4 regions of the Streptomyces sp. NPDC054834 genome follow, and region 1 is predicted to be linked to each of the others. Evidence: riboswitches for the same ligand, from Rfam matches in the RefSeq annotation. Region 1 holds a riboswitch; each other region holds the start of a gene.
What was found. A riboswitch is a leader RNA that binds a small molecule or an ion and turns the genes downstream of it on or off. The one in region 1 is predicted to bind cyclic di-AMP.
Positions count from the first base shown of each region.

Region 2: linked by a shared signal. The riboswitch ahead of ACWGJM_RS00095 (transglycosylase family protein) and the one ahead of ACWGJM_RS38600 (M23 family metallopeptidase) in region 1 are both predicted to bind cyclic di-AMP.
Region 3: linked by a shared signal. The riboswitch ahead of ACWGJM_RS15240 (M23 family metallopeptidase) and the one ahead of ACWGJM_RS38600 (M23 family metallopeptidase) in region 1 are both predicted to bind cyclic di-AMP.
Region 4: linked by a shared signal. The riboswitch ahead of ACWGJM_RS25290 (NlpC/P60 family protein) and the one ahead of ACWGJM_RS38600 (M23 family metallopeptidase) in region 1 are both predicted to bind cyclic di-AMP.

Region 1 covers NZ_JBSGZV010000044.1:27,942-35,513, forward strand. Annotated here, with positions in the region: gene ACWGJM_RS38580 (DUF5998 family protein) at 1-561, opposite strand, end outside; gene ACWGJM_RS38585 (bifunctional acetate--CoA ligase family protein/GNAT family N-acetyltransferase) at 810-3,668, opposite strand; gene ACWGJM_RS38590 (HPr family phosphocarrier protein) at 3,845-4,126, shown strand; gene ACWGJM_RS38595 (GntR family transcriptional regulator) at 4,275-4,970, opposite strand; gene ACWGJM_RS38600 (M23 family metallopeptidase) at 5,185-5,955, opposite strand; cyclic di-AMP (ydaO/yuaA leader) riboswitch at 5,969-6,130, opposite strand; gene ACWGJM_RS38605 (M16 family metallopeptidase) at 6,367-7,572, opposite strand, start outside.
Region 2 covers NZ_JBSGZV010000001.1:15,589-23,160, reverse strand. Annotated here, with positions in the region: gene ACWGJM_RS00115 (SurA N-terminal domain-containing protein) at 1-346, shown strand, start outside; gene ACWGJM_RS00110 (nucleoside triphosphate pyrophosphohydrolase) at 456-1,481, shown strand; gene ACWGJM_RS00105 (cytochrome P450 family protein) at 1,522-2,805, shown strand; gene ACWGJM_RS00100 (transglycosylase family protein) at 2,996-4,009, shown strand; cyclic di-AMP (ydaO/yuaA leader) riboswitch at 4,192-4,376, shown strand; gene ACWGJM_RS00095 (transglycosylase family protein) at 4,381-5,073, shown strand; gene eno (phosphopyruvate hydratase) at 5,404-6,711, shown strand; gene ACWGJM_RS00085 (FtsB family cell division protein) at 6,832-7,308, shown strand; partial or broken gene ACWGJM_RS00080 (DUF501 domain-containing protein) at 7,335-7,572, shown strand, end outside.
Region 3 covers NZ_JBSGZV010000009.1:145,226-152,797, forward strand. Annotated here, with positions in the region: gene ACWGJM_RS15235 (SGNH/GDSL hydrolase family protein) at 1-687, opposite strand, end outside; gene ACWGJM_RS15240 (M23 family metallopeptidase) at 894-1,817, opposite strand; cyclic di-AMP (ydaO/yuaA leader) riboswitch at 1,822-1,981, opposite strand; gene ACWGJM_RS15245 (alpha-galactosidase) at 2,289-4,361, opposite strand; gene ACWGJM_RS15250 (tyrosine-protein phosphatase) at 4,531-5,328, shown strand; gene ACWGJM_RS15255 (DUF6126 family protein) at 5,375-5,497, opposite strand; gene ACWGJM_RS15260 (helix-turn-helix domain-containing protein) at 5,494-6,117, opposite strand; gene ACWGJM_RS15265 (aspartate aminotransferase family protein) at 6,203-7,572, opposite strand, start outside.
Region 4 covers NZ_JBSGZV010000019.1:138,721-146,292, forward strand. Annotated here, with positions in the region: gene ACWGJM_RS25290 (NlpC/P60 family protein) at 1-1,688, opposite strand, end outside; cyclic di-AMP (ydaO/yuaA leader) riboswitch at 1,697-1,867, opposite strand; gene ACWGJM_RS25295 (DUF1996 domain-containing protein) at 2,632-4,647, shown strand; gene ACWGJM_RS25300 (GNAT family N-acetyltransferase) at 4,761-5,384, shown strand; gene ACWGJM_RS25305 (lipoprotein) at 5,401-6,120, opposite strand; gene ACWGJM_RS25310 (MarR family winged helix-turn-helix transcriptional regulator) at 6,510-6,872, shown strand; gene ACWGJM_RS25315 (MFS transporter) at 6,869-7,572, shown strand, end outside.

The DNA of each region.
Region 1 (7,572 bases):
CTGCGCGAAGGCGAGCGCCTGGCGCACCGTCTCCGGGCCGTCCCCGGCCTCGCTGACGCGCAGGCTGAGGTCGTCGGCCGTCGAGCTGCCGGTGTAGCCGTGGTCGGCCTCGCAGTTGGGGTCGCCGCAGGCGGCGGGCTCCAGGTCGATGCGGGAGACGGCGCCCCAGCCGATGGTCAGCACGACCTCGCGGGGCAGGGTGCCCGGGGTGTACTGCTCCGGGTTGGCGACCACGCGGCTGACGACGACCGACGAGATCCGGCCGAGCTTCACCGACTCGGTGGACGTCGTGGCGTACGGCGTCGGGGAGGTGCTGTCGGCGGCCTGCTCGTCGGTGTGGCTGACGATGAACCGGTTGCCGGTGAGGACCAGTACGGTGACGTGCCGCCGCACTTCGTTCTGGTCGAACGTGGTCTCCTGGTGGACCAGGTACGACCGGATGGGTTCGCCGCCCACAGCGGCCTCCACCGCCTCGGCCACGAGGGCCGGGTAGTAGCCGCTGCGCTCGATCGCCGCGCGCAGCCCCTGGGACGTCGTACTGGTCTTGGCCATGACGTCCATCCTAATCCGTGGGCGGGTGCGGTCCGGGCCAGCCAGGGGCAGCCGGGCGGGACCCCGCGGCCGTACGCGGGCGCCTGCCCACGAGCCCGGCACGAGGTCGAGCCGCTCGGCGGCGGTCAGACAGGAGACGGGCTCGGAGGCACCCTCGTCGGCCTCGAAGGCGACCACCAGGGGCGGCGCGTCGCCGAGGAAGCCCCTGAGCCTCGTCACCGCTGCGGCGGTGGGTGTGCGGAAGGCACCTCCCCGGCTCAGTAGACCGGCAGGGTGCGCGGCCCGAGGTCGTCGCGGGCGGGCGGGGGTGCGAGGCGCACGGAGGCGCTGAGGACGCTCAGGCCCTGCGGGGCGACCACGACGGGCTCCATGGTGACCGCGACGACCTCGGGGTGGTCGTCGACCAGACGGGACACGCGCAGCAGCAGCTCCTCCAGGGCCGGGGTGTCCACAGGGGTCGAGCCGCGCCAGCCGAACAGCAGCGGCGCCGTCCGGATCGACCGCACCAGGGAGGTCGCATCCCGGTCGGTCACCGGAACCAGCCGGTGAGCGATGTCGCCGAGCAGCTGCGAGGCCGCTCCGGCGAGTCCGAAGGAGAGCACCGCCCCGGCCGCCGGGTCGATCACGGCCCGTACGACGGTGTCGACGCCGCGCGGTGCCATCCCCTGCACCACCGGCCGCAGCTCCTCGGGCCGACCGAACAGCTCGGTCAACTCCGCGTACGTCCGGCGCAGTTGCTCCTCGTCCGCGAGGTCGAGGCGTACGCCGCCCAGGTCGGCGCGGTGCCGCAGGTGCGGGGCGGTCGCCTTGAGGGCCACGGGGTAGCCGAGGGTGCGGGCGGCTTCGGCGGCGGCGTCCGGGGTGGGGGCGGGCAGCGCGCGGTGCACCTGGATGCCGTACTTCCCGAGCAGCTCGCAGGTCTCCTGCGTCCCGAGCGTCAGGCCCTGCCCGCGCGCGAGCATCCCGTCGATGAGCAGGGCGGCCCCCTTCTCGTCGATGTCCTCGTACTCGGGCACCTTCCCCGGGTCGGCGGCCTCCCTGCGCCACTGCGCGTACTTCACGGCTTCCCCGAGAGCCCGTACGGCCCGCTCGGCGGCGGGGTAGGCGGGGATGAGCCGCGAGCCGGTGCCGGCGGGGGCGGTGCCGGCCGGCTTGTCCACAGCCGCCGCCATGGCGGGCAGTCGTTCCACGGGGCGGTGCGGGTCCCCGCCCTCGGTGCCTGGTGCCTTGGTGCCCCCTTGCGGTGCCGTGCTCGCCGCGGCCGACAACGCCTCCGCGAGTCCCCCGAGCTCCACGTGCACGACGAGCACCGGCTTCCCCGGCACCCCGGCGGCAGCCGACCGCAGCGCCTCCGCCAGCTCCGCGTCCCCCGGCGACGCCTCGCCGATCGCCGGTATGGCGGTCACCACCACCGCGTCACACGTGTCATCGGCCAGCGCCCGGGACAACGCCGCGTGAAAATCCTCCGCCGAAGCCCCCGTCGTGAGGTCCAGGGGACGCATCGGCCGCAGCCCCTCCGCGAGACACTGGTCGTACGTCAGCAGCCCCAGCGACTCCGAGTTCCCCAGGATCGCCACCCGCGGCCCGGCGGGCAGCGGCTGCCGGGCGAGCAGCAGTCCGGCGTCAACCAGTTCGGTGATCGTGTCCACCCGGATCACCCCGGCCTGCCTGAGCAGCGCGGACACGGTGGCATGCGGCAACCGCGTGGCCCGTACCGCGTGCCCCTGTGGCGCGGACCCGGCCCCCTGCACCACCACGAGCGGTTTCGCCGCGGCGGTCCGCCGGGCGAGCCGGGTGAACTTGCGGGGGTTGCCGATGGACTCCAGGTACATGAGGACGACGTCGGTGTCCGGATCGTCGTACCAGTACTGGAGGACGTCGTTGCCGGAGACGTCCGCCCTGTTGCCGGACGACACGAAGGTGGAGACACCCGTGACGCCGGTGACCCCTCCCCCGCGCCGGTGCAGCCGGGACAGCAGCGCGATGCCGATGGCGCCGGACTGGGCGAACAGCCCGATGCGACCGGGGCGGGGCATCTCGGGTGCCAGGGAGGCGTTGAGCCGCACCTCCTCGGAGGTGTTGATGACCCCGAAGGCGTTCGGCCCGATGATCCGCATGCCGTACGTGCGCGCCTGCCGGACGAGTGCGCGCTGTCGCTTGCGCCCGTCCGGCCCGGCCTCCGCGTACCCGGCGGCGAGCACGACGAGCCCCTGTACGCCGTGCTCGCCGCACTCGGCGACCACTTCGGGCACATGCTCGGCGGGCACGGCCACGACGGCCAGGTCCACGGGGCCGTCGATCTCCCGCACCGAGCGGTGCGCGGGCACCCCGCCGGCCTCCTTCAGGTCCTCGGGGTAGGCCTTGTTGACGGCGTACAGGCGTCCGGTGAAGCCGGCGTCCCTGAGGTTGCCGAGGACGCCGCGCCCCACGCCCCCGGGCTCGCGGCCGACGCCGACCACGGCGACCGACCGCGGCACCAGCAGCCGCTGCACCGACCGTGCCTCGGCGCGCTGTTCCCGAGCGCGCTGGACGGCGAGCGAGCGGTCGGTGGGTTCGAGGTCGAACTCCAGGCGTACGACGCCGTCCTCGAAGCTGCGCTTCTGGGTGTAACCCGCGTCCGTGAACACCTTGATCATCTTGGTGTTGGCTGGGAGGACCTCGGCGGCGAAGCGGCGGATGCCCCGCTCGCGCGCGACGGCCGCGACGTGTTCGAGGAGGGCGGAGGCCACCCCGCGGCCCTGGTGGGCGTCCTGCACCAGGAAGGCGACCTCGGCCTCGTCGGAGGGAGCGGAGGCGGGCATGCCGTCGGCGCCGATGCGGTCATAGCGTACGGTGGCGATGAACTCGCCGCCGACCGTGGCCGCGAGTCCCACCCGGTCCACAAAGTCGTGGTGCGTGAAGCGGTGGACGTCCTTGGCGGACAGGCGCGGGTAGGGCGCGAAGAAGCGGTAGTACTTCGACTCGTCCGACACCTGTTCGTAGAAGCTGACCAGCCGGTCGGCGTCATCAACGGTGATGGGCCGGATGCGCGCGGTTCCGCCGTCGCGCAGCACCACGTCCGCCTCCCAGTGGGCGGGGTAGTCGTGCCGGTCCTGCCGGTCCGCCGGGGTCTGCATGGGCCCCAGAGTACGGCTCGCGTCCGACAACGGCGCGAGGCAGTCTGTGGGGGACGACATCGGATCGAGGCCGCGATCCGACGACACACCCGGACGGGACGAAGGACCACTCCGGGCATGCTTCACGATATGGGAAACTGGTCTAGACAACCCTGAGAACTGAAGGGCAGCAACACATGGCTGAGCGCCGCGTCAACGTCGGCTGGGCCGAGGGCCTCCACGCCCGCCCCGCATCCATCTTCGTCCGAGCCGCCACGGCCGCAGGCGTGCCGGTGACGATCGCCAAGACCGGCGGCACTCCGGTCAACGCGGCCTCCATGCTGGCCGTCCTCGGCCTCGGCGCCCAGGGCGGCGAGGAGATCGTCCTCGCCTCCGACGCCGAGGGTGCGGACGCCGCCCTGGACCGGCTGGCCAAGCTGGTCTCCGAGGGACTCGAGGAACTGCCCGAGACCGTCTGAGCGCACACCGCACAGAACGGTGGAGCCGCGTCGCCCCTTTCGGGCGGCGCGGCTCCACCGTTTTACCGGGAATTCCGGGAGCGCCATGAATTCAGGCAGCGGAAAATAACCCCCGCCGAATTGCTCCTCTTTGTATACGGCGCCCGTGTTAATGCCGCAGGCTCGGAATGTTTACGGCTTGTTGCGAAGTCCTCACGCGTTCCGGGCGGTCGGTGCCGCCGGTGAAACGCAGCCGGTGCGCGGCCGTCGCGCGTTCGGTGTGCAGCGCCGTGATCGCCCTGGCGCGCTCGCCCTCGCCACGCGCCACCGCGTCCACGATGGCGCCGTGCTCGGTCCAGGACTCCACCGGGTCGGCGGGCGCCTCCACCGTGTACATCCAGGCGATCTTGTGCCGCAGCTGGGTCAGTACGGAGGTCAGGGCGTGGCTGCCGGAGGCCTGGGCGAGCGTCTCGTGGAACCAGCCGCCCAGGGAGCGCAGGTCGTCGCTGTTGCCCCGGCGGGCCCGCTCCTGGCCCAGCCGCACCAGGCCGCGCAGCACCTTGAGATGGGCCTCGGTGCGCCGCTGGGCGGCCCGGGCGGCACCGAGCGGCTCCATCAGCATGCGCATCTCCAGCAGGTCGGCGGCCTCCTGCTCGGTCGGCTCGGCGACGCACGCGCCCGCGTGCCGCCGGGTCACCACGAAGCCCTCGGCCTCCAGGGTGCGCAGGGCCTCCCGGACGGGGACGCGCGAGACGCCGTAGCGGCGGGCGAGGAGTTCCTCCGTGAGGCGGCTGCCGCGCTCGTGGACGCCGGCCACGATGTCGTCCCGGATCGCCGTGCATACCGAGTGCGCCGGAATACGCATGACCGACCTCCGCCTTAATCCCCGTGAAACGTCGCCGATGGACGCGCGTTCCGTGACTCTATTGCAATGAGCGGGAATTTCCGACGGCGGGTCGGAATCCATGGATATTTTTTGGACAGCGAGGGGTGACGGGGCGCACGGAAACCACAAAAGCCCCGGCTCGTGGACCGGGGCTTCGGGTGGGGGTGGGTCTCCTGGCGGGAGTGCGCCTTCGTCAGACGTTCACGCCGTGCTTGCGGAGGTAGGCGACAGGGTCGACGTCGGAGCCGTACTCGGGGGTGGTGCGGGCCTCGAAGTGGAGGTGCGGCCCGGTGGTGTTGCCGGTCGCGCCGGACAGGCCGATCTGCTGGCCCGGGACGATCTTCTGGCCCACCGAGACGCCGATGGAGGACAGATGGCCGTACTGGGTGTACATGCCGTCGGCCATCTTGATCACGATCTGGTTGCCGTACGCCCCGCCCCAGCCGGTGGACACCACTGTGCCGGAGCCGACCGCGTGGACCGCGGTGCCGCTCGCGGCGTGGAAGTCGATGCCGGTGTGCGAGCCGGAGGACCACAGGGAGCTGCTGGCCTGGTAGCCGGTGGAGACGTAGGACCCGGTGATCGGCGCCACGAACGCGTTGAGCCGCTTGCGCTCGGCCTCGCGGGCCGCCCGCGCCTTGGCCTCGCGCGCCTTTTCCGCCTGCTCGCGGGCCTGCTCGGCGGCCTTCTTCCGCGCCGCCTCCTCGGCCGCCTTCAGGTCGGCGGCCTCCTGCTGGGCGGCCGCCTGGGCGTCGATGTGCTCGGGGACCGATTCGCTGATGGCGATGACCGGGGTGAGGGCGGTCTGCTCGGGCGCCGGCGCGGGCTCGGCGGCGAGCGCCGGGGCGGCGAGGCTGCCGACGGCGCCGGTGGTGGCGAGGACCGCGACGCCCGCCGCGCGGGCGGTGGTGCGGTGCATCCGGCTGGGACGGCGGTGCTTCCCGGTGGCGCGGGTGAACGCCATGAAGTGGCTGGTCCTTTCCTTCCTTCTCGCCTACCGGGTTAGCTGACGGGTTCGGAGCAGGAAGGTCTCCTACGGGCCCCCTCGCGGTGTGCGCGGGCGTCCGATTCACCCCAAGGGACGATGGGTCCCCGGCTCCCCTGGCTCGCGCCGTACGGGGACTCGGCGATCGCTGTCCGGTGCCGCGGGTGCGGCGCACTGCCTGACGAACAGCCTGGACGACGCTAAGGGCCACGACTTTCAATCCTCAAACGCAACAGGGTTTTTGTAGTGCACGCCACAGGGCAGACAGGCAACCTCCGCCCCAATTCGGACATCTGGGCAGAGACATGGGAGACGGACCCGGGGAACACCGTGGGGCCCCGGTGATCCATCGTCACCGGGGCCCCACGCGCGCGTGCCGCTGTCGCTCGCCTACTCGGCCGGCACGACGGAGACCTCGCCGATGCCGAGGGCCTCGACCGGCTCCTTGATCTGTGCCGCGTCCCCGACCAAGATCGTCACCAGACGGTCCACCGGGAAGGCGTTGACGACCGCAGCGGTGGCCTCCACCGTGCCGCTCGCGGCGAGCTGCCGGTACAGCGTCGCCTGGAAGTCCTCGGGCAGGTGCTGCTCCACCTGGTCGGCCAGTGTGCTCGCCACGGCCGCCGCCGTCTCGTACTTCAGCGGCGCCACCCCGACGAGGTTCTGCACGGCCACGTCGCGCTCGGCGTCGGTGAGCCCCTCCGCGGCGAGCGTGCGCAGCACCGTCCACAGGTCCTGGAGGGCGGGACCGGTGTTCGGGGTGTCCACGGAGCCGCTGATGGCCAGCATCGAGGCGCCGTTGCCCTCGGGGCCGGACCTGAGGACCTGCCCGAACGCGCGGACGCCGTAGGTGTAGCCCTTCTCCTCGCGCAGGACGCGGTCCAGGCGGGAGGTGAGGGTGCCGCCGAGGCAGTAGGTGCCGAGCACCTGGGCGGGCCACACACGGTCGTGCCGGTCGGCGCCGACGCGGCCGATGAGCAGCTGGGTCTGGACGGCGCCGGGGCGGTCGACGATGACGACGCGTTGGGTGTCGTCGGCGGTCACCGGCGGCACCGGGCGCGGCTGGGCCGCGGAGCCGCTCCACGCGCCCAGGGTCTCGCCGAGCAGCTCGTCGAGGTCGATGCCGGTGAGGTCGCCGACCACGACGGCGGTGGCGGTGGCGGGCCGCACGTGCCGCTCGTAGAAGGCGCGGACGGCCGCCGAGTCGATCTTGGCGACGGTGTCCTCGGTGCCCTGGCGGGGCCGGGACATGCGCGAGGTGGCCGGGAAGAGCTGCCGGGACAGCTCCTTGGCGGCGCGGCGGGAGGGGTTGGCCAGCTCGTGCGGGATCTCGTCGAGGCGGTTGCGCACCAGCCGCTCGACCTCGCCGTCGGCGAACGCGGGCGCTCTGAGGGCGTCGGCCAGCAGCCCGAGCCCCTTGGCCAGGCGGGAGGCCGGGACCTCCAGGCTGAGGCGGACGCCGGGGTGGTCGGCGTGCATGTCGAGCGTGGCGCCCGCACGCTCCAGCTCGGCGGCGAACTCCTCGGCCGAGTGCTTGTCGGTGCCCTCGGAGAAGGCCCGCGCCATGATCGTGGCGACGCCGTCCAGGCCGGCCGG
Region 2 (7,572 bases), on a different contig from region 1:
CACGGTCAACCGCAGGGAGATCCAGCAGATGCGCACCGGCCTGGAGCAGCAGGCGGGCGGGGCGAAGGGGCTGGAGACGACCTGGCTCCAGAAGTACGGCATCGCGCCCGCACGGCTCGACGACAATCTGCGCCTCCAGCTCGAAGCGCAGAAGCTCGCCACCCGGCTCGGCACCGACACCACCCAGCCCGCCTTCTGGAAGGCCCTGTCCACCGCGTCCGAGGAACTCCACGTCGACCTCAACCCGCGTTACGGCACCTGGGACGTGCAGAAGAGCAGCCGGGTCGACGCGAAGACGCCGTGGGTGCGGGAGGTCACGGCGAGCGGGACACAGGAGACGGCGTAGGCCTGGCGGGTCCACGCCCAGGTCCGAGTGCGGTCATACGATCCCACCGTCACCCCCACCCTGTGGACAACGCGCGAAGCCGCCGGCGGGTGTGCGTTACGTTCGAGGCGTGAACACCACCAGCCTCGAAGACGCCCAGGTACCGGGCCCGGACGCCGCCCCCGGCCGGATCGTCCTGCTCACCACCAGCCACCGTGTCGCGCCCGGCCTGCTGTCCTGGCCCGCCTGGCAGGCGCTTCGCGCCGCCGACCGCGTGCTGTGCGCGGACGGCGCCCATCCGCAGCTGCCCTATCTGCGCGAGGCCGGGATAGCCGTCGACGAGGCCGCCCCGACCGCCCAGGAACTCGTCGACGCCTGCGCCGGCGGGCACACCGTCGTGGTCGTGGCGACGGGCGAGGGCGAGCCGGCCCTCACGGACGGTCTGGCCCGCCTGGCCGGCACCGGCCGGGTGCCCATGCCGGAGCTGGAGCTGCTCCCCGCCTCCTACGACCTGCCCGGTGCCCGCCTCCTCGACCTCGTCCAGGTCATGGACCGCATCCGCGCCGAGTGCCCCTGGTCCTCCCGCCAGACCCACGAGGGCCTGGCGAAGTACGGCATCGAGGAGGCGTACGAACTCGTCGAGGCGATCGAGGCCGGCGACCGCGAGGAACTGCGGGAGGAACTGGGCGACGTCCTGCTCCAGGTCGTCTTCCACGCCCGCATAGCGGAGGAGGACGCCGACGCCCCCTTCTCCGTCGACGACGTGGCCGGCGGCATCGTCGCCAAGCTCATCCACCGCCACCCGCACGTCTTCGGCGACGCGACGGCCGAGACCCCCGAGGAGGTCAAGGAGCACTGGCTGCGGACCAAGGCGGTCGAGAAGCAGCGCACCTCCGTGACGGAGGGCATCCCCCTCGGCCAGCCCGGTCTCGCCCTCGCCGCGAAGCTCTCCTCCCGGGTACGCACCGCGGGCCTGGACGTGCCCCTGCCCCAGGGCGAGGGCATCGGCTACGACCTCCTGGCACTCGCGACGCGAGCCGAGGCGGAGGGTGTCGACCCGGAGGCGGCCCTGAGAGCGGCGGCCCGGGCCTACCGGGACGCGATACGGGCCGCCGAGGGCGTGGCGGGTCAGGGCCTGTCCGGCGGACGGCCATAGCCCCCGAGGCACGCGCCGAGAAGCCGGATACCGTCAAGGGGTGACCAACCAGCCCCACCCCCAGGCAGCCTCCGACGCGCCCGCCCCTGATCTGTTCACCTGGGAGTTCGCGAGCAACCCCTACCCGGCCTATGCCTGGCTTCGGGAGCACGCGCCCGTGCGGCGGACGAAGTTGCCCAGCGGGGTGGAGGCCTGGCTGGTCACCCGGTACGCCGACGCCAAGCAGGCGCTGGCCGACCCGCGGCTGTCGAAGAACCCGGCGCACCACGACGAGCCCGCGCACGCCAAGGGCAAGACGGGGATCCCGGGGGAGCGCAAGGCCGAGCTGATGACGCATCTGCTCAACATCGACCCGCCGGACCACACCCGGCTGCGCCGACTGGTCAGCAAGGCGTTCACGCCCCGCCGCGTCGCCGAGTTCGCGCCGCGCGTGCAGGAGCTGACGGACCACCTCATCGACGGGTTCGCCGCGAAGGGCTCCGCCGATCTCATCCACGAGTTCGCCTTCCCGCTCCCCATCTACGCCATCTGTGACATGCTCGGCGTCCCGCGCGAGGACCAGGACGACTTCCGGGACTGGGCGGGGATGATGATCCGCCACGGCGGAGGCCCGCGCGGCGGGGTCGCACGGTCGGTGAAGAAGATGCGGGGCTACCTCGCCGAGCTGATCCACAAGAAGCGTGAGGCGCTCCCGGCCGAACCGGCGCCGGGCGAGGACCTCATCTCCGGTCTCATCCGCGCCTCCGACCACGGTGAGCACCTCACCGAGAACGAGGCCGCCGCCATGGCGTTCATCCTTCTGTTCGCCGGGTTCGAGACGACTGTCAATCTCATCGGCAACGGCACGTACGCCCTCCTCACGCACCCCGGGCAGCGGCAGCGGCTTCAGGAGTCCCTCGCGCGCGGCGAACAGGACCTGCTGGAGACCGGCGTCGAGGAACTCCTGCGCTACGACGGCCCGGTGGAGCTCGCCACCTGGCGGTTCGCCACCCGGCCGCTCACCGTCGGCGGGCAGGACATCGCACCCGGCGACCCCGTGCTCGTCGTACTCGCCGCCGCGGACCGGGATCCCGAGCGGTTCGCCGACCCGGACGTCCTCGACCTCGGACGGCGTGACAATCAGCACGTCGGTTACGGCCACGGCATCCACTACTGCCTCGGCGCCCCGCTCGCCCGGCTGGAGGGCCAGACCGCGCTCGCCACCCTCCTCACCCGTCTTCCCGACCTCCGACTCGCGGTGGAACCAGCCGATTTGCGGTGGCGTGGGGGGCTCATCATGCGTGGACTGCGCACCTTGCCCGTGGAGTTCACGCCCGTCCGGTAATCGACTGGTAAGCGGCACGGCGGACGGCGCCCTCGCAAAAAAGTGACCAGCGTTCAACTCTGTGATCTTCACGTGATCTGCGCGGCATTAACTTGTGACAAGTGATCGTCTGCCGATACGTTCACTCGTCAGCGCGGCGCCTCACCGCAGCCGCCGCGCCGGTTACTGCTGTCTTGCGAAAGGTCACCGCATGCTCTCCGGGAACGGTCGCCACCGACGCCCCCGTCAGGCTCCGGCCCTCCTTGTCGCGGCCGGAGTGACCGGCTCCGCCATCGCGATCCCGTTGCTCGGCGCATCCGCGGCCAACGCGGCCGACGGGACCACGTGGGACAAGGTGGCCGAATGTGAGAGCGGCGGCTCGTGGAGCGCCGACACGGGTAACGGCTACTACGGCGGCCTCCAGATGTCCCAGGACGACTGGGACAAGTACGGCGGCCTCGACTACGCCTCCAGCCCGGACCAGGCCAGCCGCTCGCAGCAGATCGCGGTCGCCGAGAAGATCCTCGCCGACCAGGGCACCAAGCCCTGGGCCACCTGCGCCCTGCTCTCCGGCCTCACGTCGAACTCCGCTTCGGTGGACGTCGACACGGGCGTCGGGGGGTCCGGATCATCCGGTTCCGACGACTCCTCCCACTCGTCGAATTCATCCGATTCATCCGATTCCAAGGAATCCAAGGGGTCCGCGGATTCTTCGGGATCGTCGTCCGGTTCGTCGGGGTCGTCCGATTCCGGCTCCTCGTCGGACGCCTCGCCCTCGCCGGGCTTGGATGCCGATGCGGGCTCCAAGGGTGCGGACGATTCCGCCAAGACGGACAAGTCGACATCTTCCGGCTCCGGGAAGTCCCGGGGTAGCGGCGGCTCGTCCACGGCATCCCCCGAGGTCGACGACTCGGACAATTCATGGCAGACCGGGGGTTCCTGGAGCCTTGTGGACACCGGGGCGATCAGCAGCGGCCGTCACCGGGGTGACAGTGCGGACGAAAGCGTGACAAAGGGTCAGACCGCCACCACCTCCGGCCGGCACGCCGCGCGCGACTACACCGTCCGCGACGGTGACACCCTCGCCTCCATAGCCGACTCCCTTGACCTCGAGGGCGGGTGGCGGGCGCTCTACGCCGCGAACAAGGACGCCATCGGCACCGACCCGAACAACATCGCCCCCGGTCAGACCCTGGAACTCAGTGCCGAAACGGGTGCAAAGTAGCGGGAGTTGACGCCCCGTTTTGGGCTTGTTGTCCGCTTTGCTGAAAGTGTGGGATGAGTCTCAGAAGCCCTGATCGTCTTTGAAATTCCGCGGATCGCGTGTCTACGGTCGTGACCGCTCGCCAACGCGGGCCCCGGTCGTCGCAACGCCGAATCCTGCCAGCGGCTGCCCGGGAACAGTCGTCGCGTCAAGCGCCGTAGGCAGGAGCGGGGGACCCAAGGTAAGCGCCGGGCCCGGAGGTCGAAAGACCGCCGGGGACGGCTAGGGGTGAAGCCGCACCTCGCACGAGAACCACGCGAGGTGCGGCCGGGCAACTCAACCGGCCCGAACCCGACAGCTCACCTCGCAGGCGTCGGTGAGGGGATCGATCCATGCTGTTTTCCGGCAAGGGCAAGCACCGTCGTCCGTCCAAGGCCGTTCGCGCCATCGCTGTCGCCGGTGTCACCGGCGCCGCCGTCGCCGCCCCGCTGATGGCGGCCGGCAACGCCTCCGCCGCCACCGCCTCCGAGTGGGACGCGGTCGCCCAGTGCGAGTCCGGCGGCAACTGGTCCATCAACACCGGTAACGGCTACTACGGCGGTCTCCAGTTCTCCGCCTCCACCTGGGCCGCGTACGGCGGCACGCAGTACGCCCCCCAGGCCAACCAGGCCTCCAAGTCCCAGCAGATAGCCGTCGCCGAGAAGGTCCTCGCCGCGCAGGGCAAGGGTGCCTGGCCGGTCTGCGGCAAGGGCCTGTCCGGCGCCGCCTACACCGGTTCGAGCAGCGGCTCCTCGAACTCCTCCAACTCCTCGAGCTCTGCCGGCACCACCACCCGGTCGGCCGACCAGAAGGCCGCCTCCCGCTCCTCGGAGCGCCCGGCCGCCAAGAAGACCGTCACCACCCCGACCGGCAAGAAGGTCAAGAAGGGCGACGGCGAGTACAAGGTCGTCAAGGGGGACACCCTCAGCTCGATCGCCGAGAAGCACCACGTCGCCGGCGGCTGGCAGAAGCTGTTCCAGCTGAACAAGGACATCATCGACGACGCCAATGTCATCTACCCGGGCCAGCAGCTGCACCTGAAGTGACACCTGGCTGGTAGTACGACCACAGCGCCCTCATATCCGTGGCCTCCATGATGGAGGCCCCGTGAGGGTCACGCCCCCCGTCCCCCACGGGGCTCCCCGCTCCGGCGCGTGTTCCCCCGTACGCGCCGGGGCGGGGTCTTTTCTTTTCCTTCTGCTTCCCCTCCGCCTCTCGGTCTCTTTGCCTCCCGGCCCTTTGTTCCGTCGGCAAACAATGTGTACCGTCACCGTGTCCACGGGGCGGTCGGTCGGCTGCCGACGGCCCGGGGACGGTTAGGCTCTAGTCGCAAGGCACACCAGCCCCGCACTTTCAGCGTCACATCCAAGAAGGAGATGCTCGTGCCGTCCATCGACGTCGTCGTAGCCCGGGAAATCCTGGACTCCCGAGGCAATCCCACGGTCGAGGTCGAGGTCGGCCTCGACGACGGCAGCACGGGTCGTGCCGCCGTCCCGTCCGGCGCCTCCACCGGCGCCTTCGAGGCCATCGAGCTCCGCGACGGTGACCCCAACCGCTACCTGGGCAAGGGCGTCGAGAAGGCCGTCCTCGCCGTCATCGAGCAGATCGGCCCGGAGCTGGTCGGCTACGACGCCACCGAGCAGCGCCTGATCGACCAGGCGATGTTCGACCTGGACGCCACCGACAACAAGGGCTCCCTCGGCGCCAACGCCATCCTCGGCGTCTCGCTCGCCGTGGCCCACGCCGCCTCCGAGGCCAGCGACCTCCCCCTCTTCCGCTACCTGGGCGGCCCGAACGCGCACCTGCTGCCGGTGCCGATGATGAACATCCTGAACGGCGGCTCGCACGCCGACTCCAACGTGGACATCCAGGAGTTCATGATCGCCCCGATCGGCGCGGAGTCCTTCTCCGAGGCGCTGCGCTGGGGTGCCGAGGTCTACCACACCCTGAAGAAGGTCCTGAAGTCGAAGGGCCTGTCCACCGGCCTCGGTGACGAGGGCGGCTTCGCCCCGAACCTCGAGTCCAACCGCGCCGCCCTCGACCTCATCCTCGAGGCCGTCAAGCAGGCCGGCTACATCCCGGGCGAGCAGATCGCGCTCGCGCTCGACGTCGCCGCGTCCGAGTTCTACAAGGACGGCAAGTACGAGTTCGAGGGCAAGTCCCGCTCCGCCGCCGAGATGACTGAGTACTACGAGGAGCTCGTGGCGGCCTACCCCCTCGTCTCCATCGAGGACCCGCTGTTCGAGGACGACTGGGCCGGCTGGAAGGTCATCACCGACAAGCTCGGCGACAAGGTCCAGCTGGTCGGCGACGACCTGTTCGTCACCAACCCGGAGCGCCTGGCCCGCGGCATCGAGGAGGGCACCGCCAACGCCCTGCTCGTGAAGGTGAACCAGATCGGCTCGCTGACCGAGACCCTGGACGCCGTCGAGCTCGCCCAGCGCAACGGCTTCAAGTGCATGATGTCCCACCGCTCCGGCGAGACCGAGGACGTCACCATCGCCGACCTGGCCGTCGCCACCAACTGCGGCCAGATCAAGACCGGCGCCCCGGCCCGCTCCGAGCGCGTCGCCAAGTACAACCAGCTGCTGCGCATCGAGGAGATCCTCGACGACGCGGCGGTCTACGCCGGCCGCAGCGCGTTCCCGCGCTTCAGGGGCAACGCCGAGGTCTCCAAGGGCTGACCCCAACCGGTCAACCCCGAGTAAGGCCTAGCCAGTCGTACGTACGTCCCCGTACCCGGTCCCGTACCGTGTCCGGGGACGTACGCACGTAGGAAGCACCCAGGGGAGGCGGAGAGCCAGATGGCCGCGAAGGAACGGGACCGTTTCTCCACCGCGACCAGGATCCGGCTGCTCGGCGAGCAGACGGCGGCCCGGGTCTACCGCTCCCAGACCAAACGGCAGGCCCGCCGCTCCCGGCTCACCAGCCGGGCCGCGCTGCTCGCCCTCGTGGTGTGCACCCTGGTGGTGGCCCTGGCCTACCCGATGCGGCAGTACGTCTCCCAGCGCGCCCAGATCGCCGACCTTCAGCGGGAGAAGCAGCAGGCCAAGGAGCGGGTCGAAGAGCTGCGCGACCTCAAGGCGCGGTGGCAGGACGACACGTACGCCGAGCAGCAGATCCGGCGGCGGCTGCACTATGTGATGCCGGGGGAGACCGGATACGTCGTGATCGACCCGGGCGCGGCCAAGCAGGCGCGCGCCGACCTGGTGGCGGCCGACCGCCCCTGGTACGCGAACGTCTGGGACGGGGTCGACAAGTCCGACGCCTCCGACCAGTGAACCCACAGAGAGACTTTCGTACAGGCATGGAAACGCCCCCGCCCTCCACTCCCCGCACCGAGCCCACCGAGGCGGACGTCGAGGCCTTCAAGCAGCAGCTCGGGCGGCCCCCGCGCGGACTGCGCGCGATCGCGCACCGGTGCCCCTGCGGACAGCCGGACGTGGTGGAGACCGCCCCCCGGCTGCCGGACGGCACGCCCTTCCCGACGACGTACTACCTGACGTGCCCGCGCGCCGCCTCGGCGATCGGCACGCTGGAGGCGG
Region 3 (7,572 bases), on a different contig from region 1:
GATCCACGGGACCAGGTACTCGCGGGCCCAGTGGACGTCGTCGCGGCGGATGTCGAGCGTGCCCCGGGGCGGGAGCGGCGGCCAGGGCTGCTCCGGGTCGGCGGGGACGTCCAGGCCGAGCACCTGGCCGGCCCGCAGGGCCACGCGCGTGTGCCCCTCGGCCGAGAGGTGGAGCCGGTCGTGGTCCCAGGCGCGCCGGTCCTGGACCGTCCTCAGGGACCACAGGTCGAGGACGGGACAGCCGTAGCGGTCGGCGATGGCCCGGACATGACCGTTGTACGTGGCGATCTTGCCGCGCAGATGCTTGAGCACGGGCACGCCACGCGTGTCGAAGCCGGTCGTCACCATGACCGTGCCCGCGACCGAGGTGAGCTGTGCCACCGCCAGCTCGAAGCGCTCGGCCACCTCGTCGGGGTCGGTGCCGGGGCGGATGATGTCGTTGCCGCCCGCGCAGAAGGACACCAGGTCCGGGGCGAGTTCGACGGCGCGCGGGAGCTGGTCCGCCACGATCTGGTCGAGCAGTTTGCCGCGTACCGCGAGGTTCGTGTACCGGAAGTCGCCCTCGGGCCGCCGGTCCGCGAGGAGCACCGCGAACCGGTCGGCCCAGCCGACGAACTCCCCGTCCGGCCCGGGGTCGCCCACGCCCTCGGTGAAGCTGTCCCCCACCGCCACGTACGACCCGATCACTGATCTGTTGTCACTCTTCGAATCGTCTGCCACATCGGCCCATGATTCACCTTCCGATGTGACCTACGCGACCGTAATACGGGGTTGACGGACGGTGAGATAAGCCACGGCGCCGAAAGGCGCCGGACGGGAATACACCCGCGTGCACCGAAGGCCGGACCCGGGGATCAGGGGTCCGGCCTTCGGTGGTCCGAGCACCGCGCTTGTCAGGCGACGGCGACGCCGTGCGAGCGGAGGTAGCCGACCGGGTCCACGTCCGAGCCGTAGTCCGGCGTGGTGCGGATCTCGAAGTGCAGGTGCGGGCCGGTCACATTGCCGGTCGCGCCGGAGAGGCCTATCTGCCGGCCCGCGGCCACGGTCTGCCCGGCCGAGACGGAGATCGAGGACAGGTGGCCGTACTGCGCGTAGTAGCCGTCGGCGAGCCTGATCACGACCTGGTTGCCGTAGGCGCCGCCCCAGCCGGCCGAGACGACCGTGCCCGCGCCCACTGCCTTGACGGAGGTGCCGGTCGGGACGACGAAGTCGACGCCCGTGTGGTAACCGCTGGACCACATGCCGCCCGGCACGTGATAGCCGGTGCCGATGGCGGCACCCGACACCGGGAGGGTGAAGCCGGTGGCGGCGTTCGGCGCCGCGGCGGACGACGGCTGGGTCCGCGTGGCCGAGCGCGAGGTCGAGGGCGTGCTCGCGCGCGAGGAGGACGAAGTCTTCTTCTGGTCGGAGGACTTGGTGCTCGTGCCGGTCCCGGCGGCCTTCTTGCCGAGGGTCAGCTTCAGGCCTGGGTGGATCAGCGAGGGATCGCTGCCGACGGCCTCGCGGTTGTCCGCGTAGAGCCGGTGCCAGCCGCCGCGGACGTTCTGCTCATCGGCGATCTTCGCGAGCCAGTCGCCCTCGTGGACCGTGTAGGTGCGCGCGCCCGAAGGCGCGGCGGCGGCCTTCTTCTCGGCCACCGGCACGGCCTGGACGGCCTTTTCGGAGACGGAGTCCTTCGCGGTGGCCGCGGAGGCCGCATGGGCGCCGGTGGCCCCCATGAGGGGCAGCGCCAGCGCGGCGCCGCCGGTTCCGGCGAGGGCGATGGAGCGGGTGAAACGCCGGTTCTTGGGACGGCGGTGCTTACCCTTCGCGGGCATGGCGGATTCCTCTCCGGCGCCTGCGAGGTGAGCTGTCGGGTTCGGGCTGGAGCTGCCCGGCCGCCCACGGAGCGCGGCTTCACCCCTAGCCGTCCCGGAGACCGGGACAGGCAGTCGTACCTGGTGGGTCCCCCGCTCCTGCCGTGCACGGGTGAGTGTGTCCGGGCTCCGGGCGGCGGCAGGATTCGGCGTTCCGTCCGGATTGGTGGCGAACGTAAGCGAGCGGGACGCGAAGGGACAAGCAGATGGTTCCCCCTGTCCGCGTTTCGCTTGATCCGTTGCGGGAATTCCCGGTCACCCTCCGTGAATTCCCTTCTTCTCCACCCCTTCAAATCCGAGGAAAACCATACGGATTACGTGAACATGACGCACAACGGACGGTCACGAATATGATGCTCATCACCCACTCGACCTCCATGACCCCCTATTTCATGGTTAGTTGCAATGAAGGGTCCAATTCGGGCATATTACTCAGATGCGACGCAGGCGGAGAACCGTCGCATCGAGGTCACCGCGCAATTCCGTGCGCAGCCCGTGGTGCAGCAGGACGGCACCTCGATGGATTTCGCCCGTTTCACGGCATTCGTACGACGCCGTGGGATCGAGCCCGCGCAGCCGCAGCGCGGGGACCGGCTCGCCGTACCGCTGCGCCTGGAGCCAGGCGAGTACGACCGTCTCGTCCCCGAGGACGTACTGCACCGCGCTCAGCCCGCCCTCCGGCGGCCGCAGCCGATGAAGGTCGCCGCGCTGCACGACCGGGCGGATCTCCTTGTAGAGCTCCACCCACTCCCGGGCCTCGGCGAGCTCCTCCTCCGTCCATTCCGAGAGGTCGCCACCGACGCCGAGGACCCCGGCCATGGCACTCACGAAGCGGAACTTCAGGGAGCTGACCCGGTCGTTGAGCTGGGTGTTCGGGCTGTCGGTGACCCAGGCGGCCATGACCCGCGCGGGGTGGACCTGGCTGAAGCCGTGCTGGATGGCCAGCCGGTCCAGCGGGTCGGTGTTGTCGGAGGTCCACACCTGGTCCGTACGGCTCATGACACCGAGGTCGATCCGGCCGCCGCCGCCCGAGCAGGACTCGAAGGCGACGCCCGGGTGGGCCGCCCGCAGCCGGTCGAGGAGACCGTAGAAGCCGCGGACGTGGTCCACCCACAGTCGCTGCGGGTACGGCTCGCCGGGCCAGCCGGCGTCGGTGAAGCAGCGGTTGAAGTCCCACTTCACATAGTCGACCGGGGCGCTGGAGAGGAGCCCGTCGAGCTGCTCCCAGAGGTACTGCCGGACGTCCTCGCGGGCGAGGTTGAGGACGAGCTGATTGCGGAACTCCGTCCGCTTTCGTCCAGGTTGGAACTGCACCCAGTCGGGGTGGGCGCGGTACAGCTCGCTGTCCGGATTGACCATCTCGGGCTCGACCCAGATGCCGAACTGCATGCCGAGGGCGTGCACATAGTCCGCGAGGGGCCCCAGGCCGTTCGGGAAGCGGTCGGGGTTGGGCGTCCAGTCGCCGAGGCCGGCGCGGTCGCTGGTGCGGGCGCCGAACCAGCCGTCGTCGACCACGAACAGCTCGACGCCGACCGCCGCCGCCCGCCGGGCGAGGGTCGCCTGCTGCTCCTCGGAGATGTCGAAGTTCGTCGCCTCCCAGGAGTTGAACAGCACGGGCCGGTCCCGGTCGGCGTCCGGGATGACGTACGCCCGCTGGTAGGCATGCCAGGCACGGCTGGCACCGCCGAAACCGCCGTCGCTCCACAGGCCCGCGAAGACGGGCGTGGTGTACGACTCCCCCGGCGCCAGGGACAGCAGGCCCGAGTCGTCGTAGCCGGCGCCGCCGGTGATCTGTACTCGGGCGTCGGGGAGCTGGGCGACCGCGATCCGCCATGACCCCGACCAGCCGAGGGCGCAGCCGTAGACCTCGCCGTGCTCCTCGCCGGCGCCGGTGTCGAGGGCCACCCAGGGCAGGTGCTGGTGGCCGGTGTGGCCGCGCCGGCTGCCGATCACCTTGTCGCCGTAACTGAGCGGCGCACTTGTCAGCCGGGACTCGGCGGCCCACCGGCCGTGCAGCTGGGACAGCCGCCAGCCGTCCCGGTCGGGCAGGGTCCAGGTGGCGGCGTCGGCGCGCAGCAGCTCCACGCGCGCGTCACCGCCGTTGCCGACGGTCACCCAGCGCTCGACGACGTCCCCGCGCATCCGGTAGTGGAGCGTGACGGTCAGACCGCCGTCCCGGAAACGCAGCCGCAGCCCGTCGCCCTCGGTGTCGTACGCCTCGAAGGTCCACTCGGTGCCGCGCCGCTCCTCGGTGCGCACGGACAGGGCGGGCCGGACGAAGCGGGGGCCGCCCTCCACCGGGTACTCCTCGCGGCCGTCGAGCGGGGATTCGAAGGGCCAGTAGCCGGGCAGCGGACGGACGGCGAGGGCCTCGGCGTCGGCGAGCGCGATGCGCGGGCCCCAGTGGAGGTGGAGCAGTTCGTGCGCCTCCGTGAGGTGCAGCGCATAACTGCTGGTGGGCCCCGTCAGGAGCCACGTACGACCGTCTTCGGCGATGTCCACCATCAACCCTCACAGGTGTCAACAGATCCGCTCACGCACCAACATCATCAAGGTTTTCCGGCCCCGGAGGCAACGCCTGTGGACAACTCATTGCCTGAGAAAACCGATGTCGTATCGTCGTCAGCGTGCCCGCCGGCGAGCCGCGACGGCGGGAGCGACGCAAGGAGCCCACGTGACGCAGCAGGTCCCGTCGACCGAGCCGGAGCTGGCCGGAGTACGCAATTTCCGGGACGTGGGCGGCCTGCCCACGGCGGACGGACGGCGGGTGCGGTCCGGGGTGCTGTTCCGCAGCGGTCATCTCGCGCACGCCACCGATCAGGACGCGGCGTTCCTCGCCTCCCTCGGCCTGCACACGGTCTTCGACTTCCGCAACGCGGCCGACAAGAAGCTCGAGGGCCCGGACGTCGAGCTGCCCGGCGTGCGCAATGTGAACCTGCCGCTGAGCGACCCGGCGGACGGCGCCGAGTTCTGGAAGATGGTCCGCGACGGCGACCTCGACCAGCTACGCGTCATCCTCGCGGACGGCAAGGCGGCGAACCGGATGATCACCTCGTACCGCAGGATCGTGACGGAGCGCACGGCCGAGCACTCCCAGGTGCTGCACGCCCTCGCCGAGGACAGCGTCCCCGCGCTGATGCACTGCGCGGCGGGCAAGGACCGCGCGGGCATCTCCATAGCCGTGACACTCCTCGCGGTGGGCGTGGAGCGCGAGGCGATCGTCGCCGACTACCTCGAGTCCAATGCCAAGCACCGCCGTTACCGGGTGCGCCGCAACGGCAGCCCGGACACCGCGTACACCCCCGAGGTGATGGAGCTGCTCAGCCCGCTCTTCGACGCGCGCGCCGAGTATCTGGCGGCGGCCTTCACGAGCCTCGAGGAGACGTGGGGCGGGGTCGATGCCTACCTGGAGCAGGGCCTGGGACTCACCCCTCGGACCCGGGAGCGGCTGCGCGAGCGCCTCCTCGACTGACGGCGGCTGACGGCAGCTGACGGCAGGTGACAGCGACCGACGGCGGTCAGCTCTTGGCGCCCACCGCGAACAGCAGGTAGAGGAACGCGGCGAAGAGGTGGCCGACGGCGATGTAGATGATCAGCCGGATCCACAGGGAGCGGGGGAACTTCTCCTCGTAGTCGCTCATGGCAGCTCTCCAGTCAGGGGGCCCAGGCACAGTGTGGCCGTGGGGCTCTGCAGCAGGGTGTGGACGAACAGCAGCTCCACGCCGTCGTGGTCCTCGGCGGCGAGGCGGTGCGGGGTGAGCGAGTCGAAGTGCGCGCTGTCGCCGGGCGCGAGCAGGTGCGCGCTGTCGCCGAGGCGCAGTCCGAGGCGGCCCTTCAGGACGTAGAGCCATTCCTCGCCGGGGTGGACCCGCACGATGTCGCCCTGGGTGCCGTACGGCACCCGGACGCGCAGTGCCTGCATGCCGCGCCCGGGGGATCCGGCCTGGAAGTACGTCCAGCCGCCCGCCCGGGTCGGTTCCATGTCGGCGGCGCGCACGATGGCGTCCCGGTCGGCGACCGTCTCGCCGAGCAGTTCCGAGACGGTCGTACCGTAGATACGGGCGAGCGCGAGCAGCATCGGCAGCGAGGGCTGGCGCCCACCGGTCTCCAGCCGGGAGAGGTGGGCGGGCGAGAGGCCGGCGGCGCGGGCCGCGGCCTCCAGGGTGAGGCCGGCGCGTCGGCGCAGGGCGCGCAGCTGCGGCGCCACGGCGGGCAGGTCGTCGCCCTGGCCCGCCGGCGGTGCGGCTTCTGAGGCGTTCATGCCTCCATTCAGCCGGAATATTGCCTTATTGGCAAAATTTTTGCCTCAGAGGCAAAGACGCCGAGACGGCAAGGACCGCGCGGCTTCAGCGGTTGGCCACCGCCTGCTTGATCAGTGTCTTGCCGAAGTCCCACATCAGGCCGCCGCCGCTGTGCGCGTCGTCCATCACGGCGGTGAAGGCGTCGACGAACCGGTCCACCTCCCGCTCGCCGATGACCAGCGGCGGGATCAGCTTGATCACCTCCAGGTGGTCGCCGGAGACCTGGGTGAGGATCCGGTGCCGCTGGAGCAGCGGGACGACCACCATCTGCGCGAACAGGCCCCTGCGGGCGGCCTGGAGCATGGTCCAGCGGCTGCGCAGCTTCAGCGAGCTGGGCCTGCCGAACTCGATGCCGATCATCAGGCCCCGGCCGCGGACGTCGGCGAGCAGCTCGTACTTGCCGGTCAGCGCGGCGAGCCGGGACTTCAGCTGCTCGCCGGTCGCGCGGGCGTTCGCGACGATCTGCTCGTTCTCCATGACCGACAGCACGGCGAGGCCGGCCGCCATGGCCTGCGCGTTGGAGCCGAAGCTCGCCGAGTGGACCAGCACCCGGTCCATGGACGAGTAGACCTTCTTGAAGATCCACTCCTTGCCGAGGGTCGCGCCGACCGGGACGTACCCCCCGGACAGGGCCTTGGCCACGCACACCAGGTCCGGCTCGACACCGTCCTCGTGCTGGTAGGCGTAGAAGTCGCCGGTGCGGCCGAGACCGGTCTGCACCTCGTCTGCGATGAGCAGGGCCTTGTGCTTGTGCAGCAGCTCCTGGGCCGCGCGCAGATAGCCGGGCGGGGCCTCGTGCACGCCCTTGCCCTGGATCGGCTCGACGATCAGGGCGGCGACGTCACCCTTCTTCAGCTCCCCGGCCAGAGCGTCCAGATCGCCGAGGGGTACGGCCGTGTCGGGCAGCAGCGGGGCGAAGCCGTCCCGGAAGCCGTCCTCGCCGTTGACCGACAGGGAGCCGGTGGTCAGGCCGTGGAAGGCGTGGTCGCAGTACAGGATCCTGGGTCTGCCGGTGGCGTACCGGGCGAACTTCAGGGCGGTCTCCACCGCCTCGGTGCCGCTGTTGCCGAAGAACACCCGCTCCAGATGCGGACTGTGGGCGAGGAGCTTCTCGGCCAGCAGGCCGGGCAGCGGCTGGCAGTCGAAACGGGTGAGGTCCGCGAGGGAGGCGTCGAGCACGTCGTGCAGCGCCTTGCGGACGACGGGGTGGTGGCGGCCGAGGCCCATCACCCCGAACCCGGCGAGCATGTCGAGGTAGTCGTCGCCGTCCGTGTCCCAGAAGTAGGCGCCCTCGGCCCGCTCGTAGATCTTGTCGAAGCCGATGGTGTGCAGCATGCGCGGCAGCTGGTGGTTGAGGTACCTGGCGTGCAGCTCGTAGCGCTCGGCTCCGCGCTCGGCCAGGAGTGCGCCGAGGT
Region 4 (7,572 bases), on a different contig from region 1:
GGGGCAGGGGGCGGCGTCGGGGCCGGAGCCGCCGCGACCGGGGCCGCGATGGGGGCCGGTGACGGGGGCACGGGGCTGGGCGCGACGAGAGGGTTGGCGGTGGCGAAGACCCCGGCTGCGGCCCAGGGGGGCATCGCGGCGAACTCTCCGCTGTCCGTGAGGGGGTTGGGGACGCTGAAGGTCCCTGTGTTCGTGACGGGGCTGGGGGCGGTGACGGTTGCCGTGTTGGTGAGGGGGGCCGCGGCGGGGACCGCTCCGGTGTTCGCGACGGTGTTGGGGGCACTGAAGGCGCCGCTGTCCGTCAGCGGGTTGGGGACGGCGAAGGTGCCGGTGTTCGCGACGGGGTTGGGGACGGCGAAGGTGCCGGTGTTCGCGACGGGGTTGGGGACGCTGAAGGCGCCGCTGTCGGTGAGGGGGTTGGGGACGGCGAAGGTGCCGGTGTTCGCGACCGGGTTGGGGACGGCGAAGGCGCCGCTGTCGGTGAGGGGGTTGGGGACGGCGAAGGTGCCGGTGTTCGCGACGGGGTTGGGGACGCTGAAGGCGCCGCTGTCGGTGAGGGGGTTGGGGACGGCGAAGGCGCCGCTGTCGGTGAGGGGGTTGGGGACGGCGAAGGTGCCGGTGTTCGCGACCGGGTTGGGGACGCTGAAGGCGCCGCTGTCCGTGAGGGGGTTGGGGACGCTGAATGTTCCGGTGGCGGTCATGGGGGTCGCGCCCTGGGCGGCGACGCCCATGGACGGGGCGGCACCGACGGCTGCGCCGGCACCGGGGGACCCAGCCGTGGCGGCTGCCATGCCGGCACCGGCCATCGCGCTCCTCCCGGCCGCCGCACCTCCGCGGGCTTTCGCTTCACCCATGGCGGACAAGCCCCCACTGAGCCCGGACCACTGCCGGCGCAGCCACTCCTGCTCCGCGGGCTGAAGGGTCTGCTCGGGGTCGCCACGCCAAGCCTGTGGGGCGGGAGGCGCGGGCTCGGCCGCCGCGAGGGGAGCGGGCGCGCCCGGTTGGGCGATCCGGCGGGAGAGGAGGTCCCGGGCCGTGGCGAGCTTCTTCTGGTTCTTTTCCTTCGAGGCCAGCGGCGAGGACCGCCGCGGCTCGGCCGCGGGCAGCGCCAGGGGGGTCTCCTGCCGCGGTTCCGGCACGGCGGGCAGCGCGGCGACGGGCCCGGCCGTCAGCTCCGCCCTGGGACGGGCCGTCAGCTCCGGCACGGCGCGTCCGCCCGCCTGCCCGGAGGTCCCGGCGGTCAGCTCCGGCAGGATGCGCTCGGCCGCTTCCAACAGCTCTTTCGGGACCGGGACGTTGGAGCGCCGTCCGGCTGGGCGCTGTGACGTCCGGTCCGCCGGGAGTATGGCGGGGGAGGTGGGACCCAGTTTGGAGCGGGCCCCGGTCATCCACTGCCGGGCGATGTTGTCCAGACCGGCGGGGCTGGTCGGGCGCTGTGACGTCCGGTCCGCCGGGAGTACGGCGGGGGAGGTGGGACCCAGTTTGGAACGGGCCCCGGTCATCCACTGCTGGGCGATGCTGTCCAGAGCGGGATCGTTCCCCCTGTCCGACCTGCGGAGGCGCACACCACGACCGGGCGTTCCCCCCGATGTCGCGCGGGTCGCGTTGAAGTTCCCCGTGGCGCTCTCGGTCTGGTCGTAAAGGCTGTCGATTCGCTGCCGAACCTCGTCGCGGCTTTCGCGCGCCATGGGGGACGTACTCCTTCCGTGCTCCGCCTACCGGGTTAGCTGGCGGGTTCGGGCGGTCGATGGTGGAAGGCATGCCCTACGGCCCTGCCCCGTCGGGCGGTCGGGCCGATTCACCCCAAGTCGGTTGGGTCCCCGGCTCCGTTGCCCTGCGGGGACACCGGATTCGGCGGAGGCCGCGCGGCCCGGCGAGGTTCGCCGGGGGGAGCCGTGCGGTCTGGACGCCAACTTAACCAACTTGTGTGGCTGGTGTGAAGGTTGAAGCGCGGAATGTCCGATACGTAATTGTGATATTCATCTTGGCGCTCGTGGCCGTCCGGTGAAGGTGCCCGGAGGGGCGTGCGAAACCCCGCCTCACAACCGCATGATGACGCCTCATAACCGCATGATGACGAGCGCGGTGTCGTCGGTCGCCCCTCCCTCGGGAGCAACTCCCGCAGGACGGCGTCGGCGAGGTCCTCCGGGTCCGCGTCCCGGTGCCGCCGACGGCGTCGGCGAAATCTGGAATCCGCCGAGAAAGCGCCCGCCGGGGAGCTGAGGGAACTGCGCGATTCTGATTCCCGCAGGAAAAGGCCGCTTCCGGCCCCAGGCCGGTGATGGCCTGCCCCCTCGGTGCGCGGCGGCGATAGGGGGGGCCGTGTCACTGAGGGATTTCAGGGGTGCCTCGTTGCATTCTTTCCCGGCCTGACGAGTCTGAAGGCCTCGACGCAGACAAGGTCAAGTGTCCCGGAAGCCGGCCGGCCGCAGCCGGCCCGGCGTGACCGGCGTCTCCTGTGAGTTCACGATGAATCGGTGAGGTGCTTGAACACACCCGCGTCCGGCTCCGTATGGGACGGGGGCTTGCCATGCCGGGCCGGCCACGAGGTGTGGGAGTGGTTCTGTGGGACGCAACAGGCGCAGACGCCCGACAGGTGCACGGCGCGCGACGTTCGCCGCGGTAGCCCTGATGCTGGGCGGGGGTGGACTCGTCGCGGCGAACGTCTACGCCTCGGCGACCGAGGGCGGCACGGACGCCCGGGTGCTTCAGGCGGGCGGCTGGGGCTCGGGGTCGGCCACCATCGACTGCCCGGACGTCGGCAGCCGCCTGACCTCCGTGCCGGACGACGCCAGGGCGGACGTCGACCGCGAACTCGCCCTCCTGGACCAGCAGGTGTCCGCCGCCTACCAGCAACTCCAGGCGTCCGCGCAGGCCGTCAGGCAGGACCCCGGGTCCGCCGACGGCACGATCATGAACCCGCTCGAGGAGAAGCGGAGCGCGGCCATCGAGCGCATCGCCACCGCCATCGACAGTGTCGGCGACCGCCCGCAGGGGCTCGAGGACATGGCCGCGTGCACCCTGCGCCCGCCCGCCGAGCAGGGCGGCGCCGCGGGCAGCGGCGACCAGGGCGGCCAGAACAGCGGCACCCAGAACCAGGGCGGCGACGGCCAGAACGGCAACGGCGGCTCCGGCCAGGGCGGCAACGGCCCCGTGGCCGCCGACTACACGGACATCACCACCGTCCAGCCCGACGTCCGGACCCCGGCCCCGCAGGCCGACGCATCGCGCGGCACGTTCACCTCCAGCTGCGGCGTCAACGCGAACGGCCTGTTCAACTCCGACAATGTGATCGTCGCTCCCGGCGTCACCAACGGCGCCCACCACTTCCACGACTACATCGGCAACCAGGCCAACAACGCCTTCGCCAGCGACGAGGACCTCGCGAACGCCGACACGAGCTGCGTGGACCAGGGCGACAAGTCCACGTACTACTGGCCGGTGCTGCGCCTCCAGAACGGCACCAGGGAACGCGACGCGGACGCCCCCGGCGGCGGAACCGAGGGCAACGCCGGTCAGATCGTCACGCCGAAGGACGTCACGCTGACCTTCGAGGGCAGCGCCCGCGGCAAGGTCACGGCCATGCCGCGCCTGCTGCGCATCATCACCGGGGACGCCAAGGCCTTCGTCAACGGCCCCGCGAACGCCAACGCCTCCTGGAGCTGCACCGGCTTCGAGGACCGGCAGCTGAAGGACAAGTACCCGCTGTGCCCGTCCGGCAGCGACGTGGTGCGCACGTTCCGGTTCCAGAGCTGCTGGGACGGGCGGAACATCGACAGCGCCAACCACCGCACCCACGTGGCGTTCGCCGACGCCGAGGGCAAGTGCCCGGGCGGCTTCCAGGCCATCCCGCAACTCGTGCAGCGCATCGTGTACGACGTCACGGCACCGAGCCTCCAGGACGGCGGCCGGACGCATCCGCTGTTCTCCGTGGACTCCTTCCCGGAGCAGCAGCACAAGCCGGTCACGGACCACGGCGACTTCATCAACGTCTTCGACGAGGGCCTGATGCGGGAGATGGTCGACTGCATCAACTCGGGCCGTACCTGCGGCGCAGGCGGGGAATCCGGCGGCACACCGTCGCCGAGCGCCGACGCCTCACCGGGCGACGGCGGCCAGGCGAACCCGGGCAACGGCGGGGGAGAGCAGCCCACACAGGAGCCTTCCGAGCAGCAGCCTTCCGAGCAGCCGTCGTCGGAGCAGCCGTCGGCCCCGGAGCAGCCGTCGGCCCCGGAGCAGCCGTCGTCCGAGCAGCCGTCCTCCGGGGCGCCGAGCACGCAGCCGGCGAACGACCCCGGTACGGCCTCCGCCCCGGCCCCCACCACCAAGGCACCCCGAGTCTTCACGACGACGTCGTCCACCCGGAACCCCGCGGCGGACCCGAACCGGCACGGCTCGCACCACAGCGGTGCCGGCCGGTCCACCCCGTCCACCGAGCCGTCGACCACCGCTGAGGCGGAACCGTCCGCTACCGCCGGACAGACGGCACCGCAGACCGGAGCCCAGACCGAGCCGCAGACCGAGCCGCAGGCCGTCCAGGGCGGCCTCGCCGAGACGGGGGCACACCTGTGGCCCGGCGCGCTCGGCGCGGTGCTCCTGATCGCGGGCTTCGTGGTGCTGCGCCGCAGCGGGCGCTCCGCGAGGTGACGCCGGTCCGGCCGACGCCGGACCCTGAGCCGGGCATCCGGGGGCGCGAAGCCCCCGGATGCCCATGGGAATCGGGTTGTGGGAGCGCTCCCGTAAGCATCAGGGTGTCGTTCATGGACTCCAGCCCCCACCTCCGCCCGTACCGCCCGTCCGACCGCGCCGCCGTCGCCGACGTATGCGTCCGCACCGCCCACAACGGCGGCGACTCGCGGGCCCTGTATCCGGACCAGCGCCTGATGCCGACTCTCTTCGTCGAGCCCTACTGCTTCCTGGAGCCGGAGCTCGCCTTCGTCCTGGACGACGGGCAGGGGCGGCCGGTGGGGTACGTCGTCGGTACGGCGGACACGGCAAAGTTCGTCGAGGCCTTCCGTGACATCTGGATCCCCCGAGTGGCCGGCCGCTACCCCAGATCCTCGGCGGCGCCGCGCACGCCGAGCGAGGAGATGGTGTCGCTGCTGCACCGGCCCGAGCGGATGCTGCTGCCGGAACTGACCGGCCACCCCGCGCACCTGCACATCGACCTGCTGCCGCGATGGCAGCGGCGCGGTCACGGGCGCCGGCTGATGGACGCCCTGTTCTCGGCACTGCGCGAGCGTGGAGTTCCGTCCGTCCATCTGGGCATGGTGACCGCGAACACCGCCGCCCGCGTGTTCTACGACCGCCTCGGCTTCGAGGTGATACTGGTGCCGGACCCCGGTCCCCTGACCTACCTGGGCCGGTCCACCCGCCCGCTGTGACGGACGGGCGCCGGGCTCAGGCGATGCGCAGGCTCCGCTTCGCCAGTTCGTACGCCGGGAGCATCTCCTCGTGTTCCTCGCTGTCCATCCCGCCGAGGTGCAGTACGACCGGGCCGTCGTCGGTGGTGACGGCCAGCGCGCTCTCCTTCTTGGACTCGTCGAGGAGCTTGCTCGTGTAGACGTACTCGACCTCGACGCCGGAGACACCGCCGGTCTTGAAGGAGCGGTACTTCTCCTTGCTCGTGTTGTCCTCCGCCGCCACGAAGGCCCGCAGCACGGCACGTGCGTCCGCGTCGCCCGGCTCGCCCTTCCACACGCGCAGGAAGCCGATGTTCCCGGCCGGCTTCGCGTCGACCTCGCAGGCGAGGGCGACCGGGCCCTGGCGGAGCAGCGCGTCGGCGAGGTCGCCGGCCAGGTCGTCGTCTCCGCCGGACCCGCTGGAGCCGCCTGAGCCGCCGGCGGCGCTCGCGGACGTCCCCGCGTCGACCGCCTCGGCCTTCCAGTCCTCGGCGATGTCGAAGGTGACGGGCAGCTCGCAGGCGGAGCCCGCGGCGCCTATGCTGCCGCCGGCCTTGGCGGGCGCGCCCGCCGCTCCGCTTCCCCGGCTCGCCGCCGATGCGCTCGAGGGCGACTTAGGGTCGTCCCCGTCCGGCGAGCCCGCGCAGCCCCCCAACACCGCCGCCAGCACCATCATCTGAGCCACTCTGCCCCGCACGGCCCCCACCTCGACGCGCACCGCCGTAACCCCCTTCTGTTGAGGTCGGTCACTGTAACCGAGGGCACTGACAGCGGCGTACGCAATCACGGGGAGCCACCGCCGGGCCGGGGTATTCGCTGACGGTCTGTCACCTTACTGAACCGTAATATCCTCGGTGCTACCGCCGGTAACACCCTTGGTCGACGGGCGCGGCAGTTTCCGGCCGCGCACCGAGCGCGATGGCCGGCCGCCGTCGCGGGTGCGGATCGAGGCCGCCCGCGCCAGTCGGCCATTTCCATAAACTATGAATATAAAAATGCTATGCTTCGAGCATGAGTCGTCAAGACACCGCTCCTGGCGCGTCCGCCGCCATCGGGGCAGCCCTCTACAACCTGGCCACCAGGGCCGCGAGACGCCTGCCCCGGGACATGAGCCTGACGTCCGCCGCCACCCTGGCCACCCTGGACCGGACCGGCCCGCGGCGCATCACCGATCTGGCCGCGGTCGAGGGCGTCACCCAGCCCGCGATGACCGCCCTGGTCCGGGTGATGGAGGAGTCCGGCCTGGTCGAGCGGCGGGGCGACGCGTCCGACAAGCGGGTCACGCTGGTGTGCCTGACCGAGGCCGGCGCCTCCTATGTCCGGACGCGGCGCCAGGCGGGCGTCCACGCGTTCGAGCGGTTGATCGGCGAGCTCACCGGCGACGAGGTCGAGGCGCTGGTGGCGGCCCTTCCGGCGCTGAAGCATCTGGCAGAGCTCGAAAGCCAGGACCGCGAAGGGCCGAAGCAGTGACCGGGCAGCCGGTCGGCGGGGAGGCGGTGAAGGCGTTCCCGGTGGCGCGTTCCGAGGCGCGGCTGCTGGTCCCCGCCCTGATGTTCATCGCTCTGGTCGTGGCGGCGGTCGCCAGCCTCGGGACGCCGCTCATCACCAGCGTGGCGACCTCGTTCCACGTCTCGCTCGGCAGCGCGCAGTGGACGCTGACCGTCGCGCTGCTCAGCGGCGCCGTCGCCACGCCGGTCCTGGGCCGGCTCGGAGCCGGCCCGCACCGGCGGGCCACGATCCTCGCCACGCTGGCGGTCGTCGTCGCCGGCAGCGCGCTCACCGTGCTGCCGCTGCCGTTCGCGTGGCTGCTGGCCGGCAGGGCGGCCCAGGGCGTCGGGCTCGGGCTGACGGCGCTGATGATGGGCGTGGCCCGGGACCACCTCCCCGAGGAGCGCAGCGCGGCCGTGATCGCCCTGATCTCGGTGGTCTCGATCATCGGGGCGGGCGTCGGCTACCCGCTGGCCGCACTGCTCGCCGAGCTCGGCGGGGTACGGGCCGCCTACGGCCTCGGCCTGGTCGTCACCGCCGCCGCCCTCCTGACCGCGTGGCGCTCCATGCCCGAAGCCCCCGAAGGCCGCTCCGCCCACGTGGACGTGGCAGGCGCGGTCGTGCTGGCCGCTGCGCTGCTCCTGGTGCTGTTCCTCGCCGGCGAACGGAATCTGTGGAGCCG